4 regions of the Neobacillus sp. 204 genome follow, and region 1 is predicted to be linked to each of the others. Evidence: riboswitches for the same ligand, from Rfam matches in the RefSeq annotation. Region 1 holds a riboswitch; each other region holds the start of a gene.
What was found. Region 1 has a riboswitch for S-adenosylmethionine ahead of ACJ004_RS10825 (methionine biosynthesis PLP-dependent protein). Riboswitches for the same ligand answer to the same signal wherever they lie in the genome.

Region 1 (3,315 bases):
TACCGCCCTCAAGCTCAGCAATGACATCTTCAAGTGCTTCCCTGGTAGGATTTAAACTACGGCCATAATCATACTTGCCAAACTGATCGAAGTCCGATTGGTGGAAGGTTGATGCATGCTGGATCGGTACACTAACAGCTCCTGTTGTGGGATCTATTTTATGCTTATTATGAAGGAGTCTGGTTTCAAAGGTATATTCAGCGTGTGACATTATGCAATCACTCCTTCCTGAACTTTAGCGAACGCGTTTTGTAAATCTTCAATAATATCTTGTGAATCTTCAATTCCAACAGAGAAGCGTAATAAACGATTGCAAACGCCGGCTTGAATGCGAATCTCTTCTGGGATATCCATATGTGTTTGAGTTGCTGGGTAAGTAATGAAGCTTTCCGTTCCACCTAAGCTTTCCGCAAAACTGATTAAATTTAAATTCTGTAAAAATGGATTTACCCAAGCTTCTTCTTTTATTCTAAAAGAAACCATCCCGCCACGTCCCGGGTATAGGACATCTGTTACGGCATCATGCTGAGCAAGGAATTCGACAATCGCCTTTGCATTTTTTTCATGGCGTTCCATCCGTAGTGACAATGTTTTCATTCCGCGCATTAATAGCCACGAATCGAATGGACTTAGTACAGCGCCTGCCCCATTGTGATAAAGAGCGAGGGATTCACATAATTTTTCGCCTTTAGCAACAATGAGTCCAGCCAGAACGTCATTATGGCCTCCTAAATATTTCGTAGCACTGTGGATGACGATATCCGCTCCAAGTACAATTGGCTGCTGCAAAAGTGGAGTATAGAAGGTATTATCAACAATCAGCAATATTCCGTGACGCTTCGCAATTTCTGAAACCGCGGCAATATCTGATTGCTGCATGAGGGGATTGGTGGGAGTCTCAAGAAAGATTGCTTTGGTTTGAGGAGTAATCTTACTTTCAATCTCATCCGGACAACACGTGTTGACATATTGACACTTTAGGCCCCATTTTTTATAGCCTTGCTCTAATAAGCGATACGTACCTCCATAAAGATCCTCACTTACTAACCATTCATCACCAGATTGAAATAATGAAAGGATTGTAAAAATGGCTGCCATCCCTGAACTGCACGCAAATCCTCTGTCGCCACACTCCAAATCAGCGATGGTTTGTTCAAGGATCTGACGTGTGGGATTTCCTGTTCGGGTATAGTCAAATCCCGTTGATTGTCCAATTCCTCCATGTCGATAAGCTGTTGAAAAGTAAATAGGCGGATTAACGGTTCCTGTTGTTGTCTCGCTGCGGTTTCCAATTTGGGCAAGTTTCGTATCAATTTTGTACATGTCGACCACTCCTTGTTTAGTAAATTAATAAATAAAAAAAGCCTTTTTCTATAAGAAGAAGGCTTTTGTAAGTACGACCAAAAAGTCATTCTTCTTATCTTGCAAATTAACTGATAATTTGCAGGACTTAGCACCTTTTCAATGGACATGCCACTGATGGTTGCTGAGGTGTCGCAGGGCCATTCCCTCAACCTCTCTTGATAAGAAAATTAATATTTAGATTATTTATAAAATTTACTACAAATTGGGGGGAGTGTCAATTTATTTTATAAATAAATCAGTTTATGTCTATTTTTGTTCTTAATAAATAACTTACAAAAGTATTAGGCTGAAGTTTTTAATAGCAAAAGTGGATAATTGAAACTTTTTGAAATAGATTTGAGTAATTTTACTAGGATTGGCAAATATACTTCAATTATCACTATAAAACGCCAAATACGATGTTGTTAGGAGAAAATTATGAGTAGAAGAAGTAAAATAATATATTTTTCAGCCATTTTTTTTATTGGAGCCCTTCTTTTTTTGTTTAAGGCAGTAGAAAACATAACCATGAATAATAAAGACTACTCATATGTGAATGTGGATGAATTTGGTGCTAATGGTGAAGATTCGAAAGACGATTTCCAATCCATACAGGAAGCAATAAATCATAGCTATGATTCGAAAATTGGAAAGGTAAAGTTTAGTGGAAATAAGTCTTATATCCTAAAGAAAGGAATAGTTATAAAAGAGGGGGTTGAATTAGAATTTGGTCAAAATACAAGGCTAAGAATAGAAGGGAGTTTCCGAGCAATTGAAGTGAAAAAAAATGCATCGATCTCAAATGGAATTATTGAAATTATGGATCCTGACTTTGAATCAGATGTAATTTATTTAGACGGCATTCAAAAAATTTGGTCATGGGATAGAACCCGAATTAAAAATGTTACAATCTTAAACACTAGCGGTTCACATAAGGGTACAGGTCTTCATCTTTATGCTGGCGGCCCAGGTCATTTCATTAGTTTTGTAAATTTTACTGATTTGAGAATTGCAGGATTTCATACCGGTGTCAAATTGGAAGCTGATAAGCCAAAGGAAAGTCATAAATATAGCTTTATTAATGGCAATCGATTTATAAATTTAACATTGGATGATTGTATAAGCTGTATTGATATTAATAGCTCGATGAGTGTTCCAAATGAAAGTTCTGGTAATGATTTCAGTGGTCTTCAAATTCAAGTATCTAAATATACTAAGAAGGTAATAACAGTAAGCGGCTCTGATAATAAATTTGATGGTTTAATATGGGACGTTCATATATTAAAGGGCAATAAACCAATAATAGAATTTTCAAAAGAGTCTACAAGAAATAGATTATATTCGAATATAGGGTCAAACTTTATTAAAGATCAAGGCGTACATAATTATTATTCTTCACCGGAAGAAGACGCAATGAATTCTAAATAAAATACAATGACTACTATTTTCTGAGTGTTTGATATAAAGAAATTACTTAACAAAAGAACTAAGTTCAAATAGCATAAACTGAAAAATTAAGACTTTGGAGGTCATCATGGACGAAAGAATAGATCTAAAAAAGTTTCTTCGTATTATTAGAAAGAGAATAGTAACCATTATTCTTACGGTATTATGTGTATCTCTTTTGACTGTTGGTTTATCCCTTTTTTTATTAAAGCCAACTTATGAAGCTACTGAAAATATTCTAATTGGCAAGCTTACAAAGGATGAGGGTAATTATAGTGATACCCAAGAACTTAGTATGCTGCTTGCATCGACTATTGATTTCATAAAAAGTCCAATCGTACTAAATTCTGTTCAAAAAGAGCTTAATATCAATGATGACGAATTAGAGGAAAAGATTGTTGTACAAAACAACAGAAATTCACAAATTGTCAATGTGGTGGTAAGAGATCATGATTTGGAAAATACCAAGAAGCTTGCCCATACTATTGCTAAAACAACTGTTAATAAAATGTATGAGATGTTTAA
Region 2 (3,315 bases), on a different contig from region 1:
CCGGTCGATTTAGATAATCCATTTTCAATTGATGCCAACATCTGGGGTCGTGCTTGTGAGGCTGGAGTTCTGGAAAATCCATGGGCTGAGGCACCAGAAGCAGCCTTCGATTGGACGAATCCGATTGAGTTGACTCCAGATACGGCTGAATATGTTGAAATCGAATTTGAACAGGGTGTACCAGTTGCTCTAAACGGTGAAAAACTACCGCTTGTACAATTAATTGAAACGCTCAATGCGCTTGGCGGCAAGCACGGTGTTGGCCGTATCGACCACATCGAAAATAGATTAGTAGGGATTAAATCTCGTGAAGTCTACGAAAATCCTGCTGCCTTAATTTTAATCAATGCCCATAAAGAATTAGAGTTTTTAACCTTAACTCGAGAGGTTTCACAATTCAAGACACAGGTTGAACAGCAAATGGCTAAGATCATTTACGAAGGACTTTGGTATTCACCTATCAAACCTGCCCTAGATGCATTTATTAATGAAACTCAAAAGACGGTTACTGGTACCATTCGCGTTAAACTTCATAAAGGTAACCATACTGTTGTTGGAAGAAAGTCTCCATACAGCCTATACAATGAGGAACTAGCAACTTATTCTAAAGGTGATGCGTTTGATCATAATGCTGCTGTAGGATTTATTAAGATTTGGGGTTTGCCAACAAAGGTCAATTCAGAAGTGAATAAAAAGGAATCTATTTTAAAATAATGCGGATTGCCCTCGAGTCCTTTTCGAGGGCTCTCTTGTTAGGGTTAAGGAGGAGCACGATATGTCGAAGTTATGGGGCGGCCGTTTTACAAAAGAAACCAATAAGCTAGTTGAGGAATTCACAGCCTCAATTTCTTTTGACCAAAAGCTTGCTAAGGAAGATATCGCTGGAAGCCTCGCCCATGTGCAAATGCTGGGTGAGTGCGGCATCATTCCAATGGAGGATGCCGGGAAAATTAAGGATGGCCTTCTCTCTATTAAAAAGCTGGTGGATACCAATGAAGTTGAATTTTTAGTAGAAGATGAAGATATTCATATGAATATTGAAAAGCTATTAATTGAAAAAATCGGTCCAGTCGGTGGAAAGCTTCATACTGGGCGAAGCCGTAATGACCAGGTTGCCACCGACATGCATCTGTATTTAAGAACAAAAACGACCGAGCTTATTAAATTATTAGAGGATGTCCAACAAGCATTAGTCGAGCAGGCGAAAGAGAATGTCCAAACATTAATTCCTGGATATACACACTTGCAGCGGGCTCAGCCTGTGTCCTTTGCCCATCATTTAATGGCCTATTTTTGGATGTTTGAACGTGATAAAGAGAGATTGATTGATAGTTTGAAGCGCATCAATTGGCTTCCGCTTGGTTCAGGGGCATTGGCAGGAACAACTTTTCCAATTAACCGTGAACGTGTGGCTGAATTGTTGGGGTTTGAAACGGTTTATCCTAACAGTATGGACGCTGTTAGTGATCGCGACTTTATTCTTGAATTTTTATCAATAGGTTCCATTATCATGACCCATATATCCAGATTATCGGAAGAACTTGTGATTTGGTCAAGCCAGGAGTTTCAATTCGTGGAGTTAGACGATTCATTTTGCACAGGTTCAAGTATTATGCCGCAAAAGAAAAATCCAGATGTTCCTGAGCTGTTACGTGGAAAAACAGGCAGGACTTATGGCAATTTAATCGGCTTATTGACCGTTCTCAAGGGTTTGCCACTCGCCTACAACAAGGATTTACAAGAAGATAAAGAAGGTATGTTTGATACGGTTGAAACCCTTGAAGGTTCTTTAATGTTATTAGCGCCGATGATCGAAACAATGACTGTTAATAAAGATGTGATGCGTAAGGCAATTAACAATGACTTTTCAAATGCTACGGATATTGCCGATTACTTGGTGAGAAAAGGACTGCCCTTCCGTGATGCACATGAAGTTATCGGAAAAATCGTGTTATATGCAATCCAGTCTAACAAATTTTTGCTGGATTTGAGTTTCGAAGAATATCAAAGCTTTAACCCATTATTTGAGGAAGATATTTATGTGGTATTGGCTCCCGAGCATGTGGTTAGTGTTAGAAATAGCTTTGGGGGAACGGCTCCAGAGCAAGTTGAGAAGCAAATCAAGCTAGCTGAGGGAAAACTGCAGCGATAAATATGAATTTTTTCAGGCTCGCCATTTGGCGGGCTTAAATTTTGAGATTTATTCACTCGTAATAAAAAGAAATTTCAAATAATATTGACAACTACAAAGGATTCCACTAGAATTCTTTTTATAACTTGGAAATTGAATGAAACAAATACATAAAACTCTTATCCAGAGCGGCGGAGGGACTAGGCCCGATGAAGCCCGGCAACCATCAAGGTAATACTTGAAAAGGTGCTAATTCCTGCAGGTTATTTAACCTGGCAGATAAGAGGAGGAAACTAACCCTCTTCTTATGAAGAGGGTTTTTCGTATTTATATGTTTGTAAAACTACATTTGGTCATATCTAATATTAATTGAAGGGTGGATAAACATGTCTGTAATTAAAGTGGCAATTCTAGGTTTTGGAACAGTTGGGGAAGGTGTTTATAAAACAATTCAATCTCATACAGAAGAGCTTGAGGGAGTGTTAGGGAGAAAGGTCGAGGTTGCAGCTGTACTCATTAGAAATAAGCAGAAAAAGAGAAATATTGATGAAGATGTTTTAATCACCTCAGATTTCGATGAAATTTTAGACCTTCCTCAACTTGATGTGATTGTTGAAGCAATCGTCGACAAAGAACCGCCCTTTACATTTCTAAAACAAGCAATTCAAAAAGGCTGCCACGTCATTACAGCAAATAAAGAAATGTTTGCACACCACGGGAATGAGCTGCTCCGGTTAGCAGAGAAGCATAATGTTTCAGTGGGTTACGAAGCGACAGTTGCAGGCGGTATACCTGTTATTCAAACTTTAAGACAGTTATTAAATGTTAATCGTGTTCGTCACATCCAAGGAATTCTAAATGGGACATCGAATTTCATCCTAACGGAAATGCGTGAGAAAAAGCATTCCTTTTCAGCCGCTCTGAGTTTAGCGCAAGCAAAGGGTTTTGCCGAAGCGGATCCAACCAACGATGTAGAAGGTTATGATGCGTTTTATAAAACAATGATTCTTAGCAGAATTGCTTTTGGAGAGGAACCAAATTGGGAAGAGGTTGGACGGGAAGGGATTACCTCGATTACAAGTGAATTAATCGAGTCAGCTGAAAAACATGGTTTAAGGTTTAAACATATTGCAAGTATTTGTATGGAAGGTGGTCAAATTAACGCAACAGTTAGACCAGCCCTT
Region 3 (3,315 bases), on a different contig from region 1:
TACTCTCCCTTTCAGGGACACAGTTATTTAAAGCAGGCAGTGGCTGATTTTTATTTAAGAGAATATGGAGTAACCATTGATCCGAATAAAGAAGTGGCCATCTTGTTTGGCGGGAAGGCTGGGCTTGTTGAAATACCCCAGTGCTTATTAAATCCCGGAGATACCATCCTCGTACCTGATCCAGGCTACCCGGATTATTTGTCAGGGGTTGCACTGGCCAAAGCAGAAATGGTAATGATGCCGTTAAAGGAGCAAAAAAACTTTTTGCCAGATTATAGCGAATTAGACGAGAAAGTCTTAGCCGAAGCAAAGGTCATGTTCCTCAATTATCCTAATAATCCCACTGGCGCTGTGGCCACTCGTGAGTTTTTTGAAGAAACTGTAAAACTTGCGAGTGAAAATGATATTTGTATAGTCCATGATTTTGCCTATGGGTCCATTGGTTTTGACGGTGAAAAACCTTTGAGTTTTTTACAGGCCAAAGGCGCAAAGGACGTTGGAATTGAAATTTATACATTATCTAAAACGTTTAATATGGCGGGCTGGCGTGTTGGTTTTGCTATTGGAAATGAGAGCGTCATTTCCGCGATTGAACTCCTACAGGACCATTTGTATGTCAGTTTATTTGGAGCCGTTCAAGAGGCAGCAAGAGAGGCATTAACGGGCTCTCAGGAATGTGTAAAAGAACTAAATGAGTTGTATGAGCGAAGAAGGAATGTATTGATTGATGGTCTTCGTTCCTTAGGTTGGAATGTCAGCGCTCCAAAGGGATCTTTTTTTGCGTGGCTTAAGGTTCCTGAAGGTTTTTCCTCTGCGGAATTTGCTAATCTGCTCCTTGAACAGGCGCATATTATGGTTGCACCTGGAATTGGATTTGGGGAATTTGGAGAGGGCTATGTCCGGGTAGGATTACTATCAAGTGAAGACCGATTAGCTGAAGCTGTCGAAAGAATTAGTCGTTTGGAAATATTCTAAAAAATTAATTGACAATTTATTTTTTTCTTGCGATAATCCAAATTAAAGTTAAAAAGTATCATAATTTAATAAAAATACGAATCGTTTTCTTATCAAGAGCAGGCGGAGGGAAAAGCCCTATGAAGCCCGGCAACCGACTTATACGTAGTGTTAAGCACGGTGCTAATTCTTACAGCAACAAGGCTGATAGATGAGAAGATGTTAGTTTTCAGCTAACCTCTTCTTTGCTGAAGAGGTTTTTTTATGTTTGATTAAAAGGAAGTGGTTCTGGAGTGACTGAAATTATTGCTACATATTTACTTCATAATGAAAAGAATCCGAACAAGAAGGCTGAAGAAATTGCGCTTGGACTAACAGTCGGTTCATGGACAAACTTGCCTGAATTAGAGCAAAGCCAATTGCGCAAGCATAAAGGGAGAGTCGTCTCTGTAGAAGAGTTTCCATCAGAAAAAGAGGATCAATCAATAATCCAAATCGCCTATCCAACGCTCAATTTTTCAAACGACCTCCCTGCCATCTTAACCACCGTTTTCGGTAAGCTTTCATTGGATGGAAAAATTAAATTACTTGATTTGCAATTTGATGAGGGATTAAAGAGTCAGTTTCCAGGTCCAAGATTTGGGATCGAAGGTCTTCGGGAGAAATTAAACGTCTATAATCGACCGCTATTAATGAGCATCTTTAAAGGCGTACTCGGGAAAGACCTCACGTTTTTAGTCGAGCAGTTAAAACAACAAGCCCTGGGTGGTGTTGATTTTGTGAAGGATGATGAAATCCTATTCGAAAATCAATTAACACCATTTGAAAAAAGAATTCTTGAAGGAAAAAAAGTACTTCAAGAAGTATATGATCAAACCGGGCACCGAACTTTATATGCAATAAACCTAACAGGCAGAACATCGCACCTGAAGGATAAGGCAAGGAAGGCTGCTCAGCTTGGCGCTGACCTCTTATTGTTCAATGTTTTTTCCTATGGGTTAGATGTTTTGCAGGAATTAAGAGAGGATAATGAAATCTCTTTACCGCTAATGGCTCATCCAGCCGTCAGTGGTGCATTTACATCATCTCAGGTGTTTGGATTATCCCATTCATTAATGCTTGGTAAACTTCTCCGTTATGCTGGTGCTGATTTATCATTGTTCCCATCTCCTTATGGGACTGTGGCATTAGAAAATACGAAGGCACTTTCAATTGCCAGTGAATTAACAGGTAAAGATAGCTTTAAAAGGTCCTTCCCTGTTCCGTCAGCTGGGATTCATCCAGGCTTGGTGCCTTTATTGATTCGGGATTTTGGTATCGATTCTGTCATAAACGCAGGCGGTGGAATTCATGGCCATCCAGATGGTGCCCGAGGCGGCGGTCTTGCATTCCGACAAGCGATAGAAACAAATCTCCAAGGCAAGTTATTGGCCGAAGGGGCTGAAAACTATCCTGAACTTAAACTAGCATTAGAGCTATGGGGGAATCCTGAGGTAACGGTATGACATTGAATTGAGGTGGGGGAACTCAAATGCTAAACGAAAGATGGAATGAATTAGCCGATGTAAAGGATGAACTAGCAGACCGAGACTGGTTTATGGGTACAAGCGGAAATTTGGCGATTAAAGTTAGTGAACATCCACTTCAATTTTTGGTGACGGCTAGTGGTAAGGATAAGCGCAGGCGTACAGATGAAGATTTTTTACTGGTTGATAAATTTGGTAACCCAGTTGAAGAAACTCATTTAAAACCCTCAGCAGAAACACTTCTTCATGTTGAAATTTATCGAAAAACGAAGGCTGGCTGCAGTCTCCATGTCCATACTATTGATAATAATGTTATCTCAGAAGTTTATGGTGATCACGGTGAGGTTACATTCAAAGGACAAGAACTAATCAAGGCATTTGATTTGTGGGAAGAAGACGCCGTCTTAAAAATACCCATCATTCGAAATTATGCCCATATCCCAACACTTGCGACTAAATTTTCTGAACATGTTTCAGGAGATACAGGTGCCGTCTTAATTCGTAACCATGGAATCACTGTATGGGGGAGAACGGCTTTTGAGGCGAAAAAAATCCTTGAAGCATCCGAGTTTTTATTTCGATATCAATTACGCATTTTAGAGTACAAATCAAACCAATTATTTAAAGTAATCTAACCAACAACACAAAGGGGAGGATGGATTAAAATGGCGTATATTACTTTTCAGAACAAAGATGAGCAAATCCAAGTCCAAGAAGAAGTAGCAGGTTTTCTTGAATCTCAGGACGTTATTTATGAAACTTGGGATATTAGCAAACTCCCAGTAGAGCTTGTGGAAAAGTATCTTTTGAGCGGGGAAGAAAAAGAACAAATTCT
Region 4 (3,315 bases), on a different contig from region 1:
TAATCTGAATCGGTTACAATGCGAATCGCTACTCCGCGGTTCTTTGCTTGAATAAGTGCGTCAACAAATGGCTGATAACGGATTTCATAAAATGCTCCATCAATTGTGGAAGTTGCCTTATTAACCTCCGTAATTAGTGCGTCCACCAGGTTTACCGCTTGACCTGGACCGAAGGATACTGTTTCAGAATCATAGGTTACTGCACTAACCTTGTTATTAACGTCTGGGACAAAATTAAACGTTAATACTGCTGCAAAAATCAGTAAGGAAATTCTTCTAAATAAATTCTTGGACATCTCTTAGCCACCTTTTTTCTTTAGTTTGAAACATTTCTATTTTAGCAAATAAACAATTTGCAAAGATTAGAAACTCTCACAATGTTTATAAAGAGTTTGTAAATTTTTATTCTTCTTCATTCAAATTACTGTCATTTCATCCCTTTTATGGGTGTGTCTTCTTGTTTCTTGTTCAAAAAGACCCGCCACTTAGTCGATGCCCAAATGGAATCTGGAAAAAAATTAATGGTGGATCATAATCAACGGTTTACTGGTGCCCATCAAAAGGCTAAAGAAATCATACAGAATGGAGAGCTTGGAAAAGTACTTACTTTTAGAACGACGTTTGGACACTCTGGACCAGAGCAATGGGGTGTAAAAAAAACAAACTCAACGTGGTTCTTTAAAAAGGAACGCTCAGGAAGAACAGTGGTGTAATCGATGCCTTTATTGAATGTGTACATCTTGATCATGCTCCACTTGTAACAGGCGACAATGCATTATCTTCTCTTAAAGTCATTTTAGGGATTATAGAAGCAGCAGAAACAAATAGTATTGTTACTATTTAAATAGAGTCTCTCCTTGCAGAAAAATCTTATAAGGAGAGATTTTTTTTTTATAACAGCCATTATAATATTTTTTGTTTGTAAGGGTTTTAAAATTTTAAAAACTCAGAAATAGATTGACAGATATTTCATAGATTGGTAGAGTTATAAAAAAATATTTCTTATCCAGAGAGGTGGAGGGACTGGCCCTATGAAACCTCAGCAGCAGGTCTAATATGACACTGTGCTAATTCCATCGGGTGTGATCCCTTGATAGATAAGAGCTTACGTTATTATTGATCAGTAACGCACTCATTTATCAGAGTGCGTTTTTTGTTTTTTCTGGATGTTGGAAAAGGAGACTATGATGGAAAAGAAAAGCAAGCAAAAATTTCAAAGACAAATGCAAACACGACATTTAGTCATGCTATCGCTCGGCGGGGTGATTGGAACAGGATTATTCTTAAGTTCGGGTTACACGATTCAACAAGCTGGCCCGTTTGGGACCATTCTGTCCTATCTGATTGGTGCACTAGTGGTTTATCTCGTCATGCTATGTTTAGGAGAGCTTTCCGTACATATGCCTGAAACGGGTGCCTTTCACAGTTATGCGACTAAATATATTGGACCAGGGACGGGGTATACCGTTGCTTGGTTGTACTGGCTAACTTGGACGGTTGCTTTAGGTTCTGAATTTACGGCTGCAGGATTATTAATGCAGCGATGGTTTCCATCCGTTAATGTCTGGATTTGGAGTTTGCTGTTTGCTATTTTGGTTTTTGTCTTAAATATACTGACGGTTAGGTTTTTCGCTGAATCTGAATTCTGGTTCGCGTCTATAAAGGTCATAGCGATCGTTCTGTTTATTGGTGTAGGAGCAGCGGCAATGGTAGGTTTTGTTCCGATGACCCATTCCGAATCGGCACCGTTCTTCTCTAATTTTACAAGTGCAGGTTTATTTCCAAATGGTGCTTTTGCGATTGTCATGACCATGCTTGCGGTTAACTTTGCTTTTTCAGGAACGGAATTAATAGGAGTTGCAGCGGGGGAAACAGCAGATCCGGAAAAAACGATACCAAAGGCCATTCGGACAACATTGTGGAGATTGATTATCTTTTTTGTAGGAACAATTGTTGTATTATCTGCGTTATTGCCTACTTCCGATGCAGGAGTATTAGAGAGCCCCTTTGTTGCCGTTCTTGAACAAATTGGAGTCCCATATGCAGCTGATATGATGAACTTTGTCATTTTAACAGCCATTCTATCGGCTGCAAACTCAGGTCTTTATGCCTCTTCAAGAATGCTTTGGTCACTTGCAGATAAGAATACGATCTCACCAATTTTTACAAAATTAACAAAACAAGGTGTTCCAATAAATGCAGTCATTTTCAGTATGCTTGGCGGTGGTTTAGCTTTGTTCTCAAGTATTATTGCACCAGATACAGTGTATATCGTACTTGTATCCATTTCGGGCCTAGCTGTGGTGGTCGTTTGGATAAGTATTAGTGCTTCACAGTTTTTATTTCGCAGACAATATATTAAAGAAGGAAATTCCGTAAAGGACTTGGTTTATCGTACACCATTCTATCCTTTGGTACCAATCGCTTCTTTTATACTCTGTCTTGCTTCTTGTATTGGCATAGCCTTTGATCCGACACAACGAATTGCACTTTATTGCGGCATACCATTTATATTGTTTTGCTATGGAAGTTATTATCTAACACAAAGTTTAAAGAAGAAAAGAGGAGCAGACTATGTCCATCAAAATCAACCCTATTAAGGCTATTTTATCCGAACATTCTATTATGCTGCTGGACGGAGCTTTAGCCACAGAGCTTGAGTCGCATGGGTGTAATTTGGACGATCCCCTCTGGTCTGCACGTGTATTACTTGAAAATCCAGAATTGATTTATCAGGTTCATTCTGACTATTTTCATGCTGGAGCGGACTGCGCCATAACGTCAAGCTACCAAGCAACCATTGACGGTTTTTCCAAGCGTGGTATTCAAGAGAAAGAAGCTTTAGAACTAATTAAGAAAACTGTGTTACTTGCGAGAAAAGCAAGAGATGATTTTTGGCAGGAAAATACACAAACCAATCGACCTAAGCCATTGGTTGCCGCATCCGTTGGACCTTATGGGGCTTACCTAGCAGATGGTTCAGAGTATGTAGGAAACTACGGTGTTACGGATGAAACATTAATAGACTTTCATCGCACAAGAATGTCAGCGTTGATTGAAGCAGGAGCTGATTTATTAGCATTCGAAACGATTCCTTCCCTGCAGGAAGCGAAGGTATTAGCTTTATTGTTGAAGGAATTTCCAGATACATATGCCTGGCTATCCTTTTCTTTGAAAAATGAGAAAGCGATAAGTGACGGTACGCCGCTGGCAGAGTGCGCGGGAGTTTTTGGTGACAACGAACAAATTGTTGCCATTGGTCTCAATTGTGCACCAGTGACAATCGTGACGGAAGCGATCAAAGAGTTGCGGACA

Region 2: it holds a riboswitch for S-adenosylmethionine, as region 1 does, so the genes downstream of both, ACJ004_RS07400 (homoserine dehydrogenase) here and ACJ004_RS10825 (methionine biosynthesis PLP-dependent protein) in region 1, are expected to answer to the same signal.
Region 3: it holds a riboswitch for S-adenosylmethionine, as region 1 does, so the genes downstream of both, mtnW (2,3-diketo-5-methylthiopentyl-1-phosphate enolase) here and ACJ004_RS10825 (methionine biosynthesis PLP-dependent protein) in region 1, are expected to answer to the same signal.
Region 4: it holds a riboswitch for S-adenosylmethionine, as region 1 does, so the genes downstream of both, mmuP (S-methylmethionine permease) here and ACJ004_RS10825 (methionine biosynthesis PLP-dependent protein) in region 1, are expected to answer to the same signal.

Annotation. Positions count from the first base shown of each region.
Region 1 is NZ_JBJORY010000004.1:288,425-291,739, forward strand. It holds gene metC (cystathionine beta-lyase) at 1-211, opposite strand, end outside; gene ACJ004_RS10825 (methionine biosynthesis PLP-dependent protein) at 211-1,323, opposite strand; SAM riboswitch class I at 1,415-1,530, opposite strand; gene ACJ004_RS10830 (pectate lyase family protein) at 1,783-2,772, shown strand; gene ACJ004_RS10835 (YveK family protein) at 2,879-3,315, shown strand, end outside.
Region 2 is NZ_JBJORY010000003.1:29,464-32,778, reverse strand. It holds gene ACJ004_RS07410 (argininosuccinate synthase) at 1-714, shown strand, start outside; gene argH (argininosuccinate lyase) at 776-2,152, shown strand; SAM riboswitch class I at 2,308-2,417, shown strand; gene ACJ004_RS07400 (homoserine dehydrogenase) at 2,518-3,315, shown strand, end outside.
Region 3 is NZ_JBJORY010000001.1:308,476-311,790, forward strand. It holds gene ACJ004_RS01580 (pyridoxal phosphate-dependent aminotransferase) at 1-975, shown strand, start outside; SAM riboswitch class I at 1,062-1,172, shown strand; gene mtnW (2,3-diketo-5-methylthiopentyl-1-phosphate enolase) at 1,248-2,459, shown strand; gene ACJ004_RS01590 (methylthioribulose 1-phosphate dehydratase) at 2,486-3,115, shown strand; gene ACJ004_RS01595 (1,2-dihydroxy-3-keto-5-methylthiopentene dioxygenase) at 3,146-3,315, shown strand, end outside.
Region 4 is NZ_JBJORY010000015.1:50,674-53,988, forward strand. It holds gene ACJ004_RS24775 (phospholipase D-like domain-containing protein) at 1-296, opposite strand, end outside; partial or broken gene ACJ004_RS24780 (Gfo/Idh/MocA family protein) at 495-695, shown strand; SAM riboswitch class I at 1,000-1,104, shown strand; gene mmuP (S-methylmethionine permease) at 1,188-2,600, shown strand; gene mmuM (homocysteine S-methyltransferase) at 2,575-3,315, shown strand, end outside.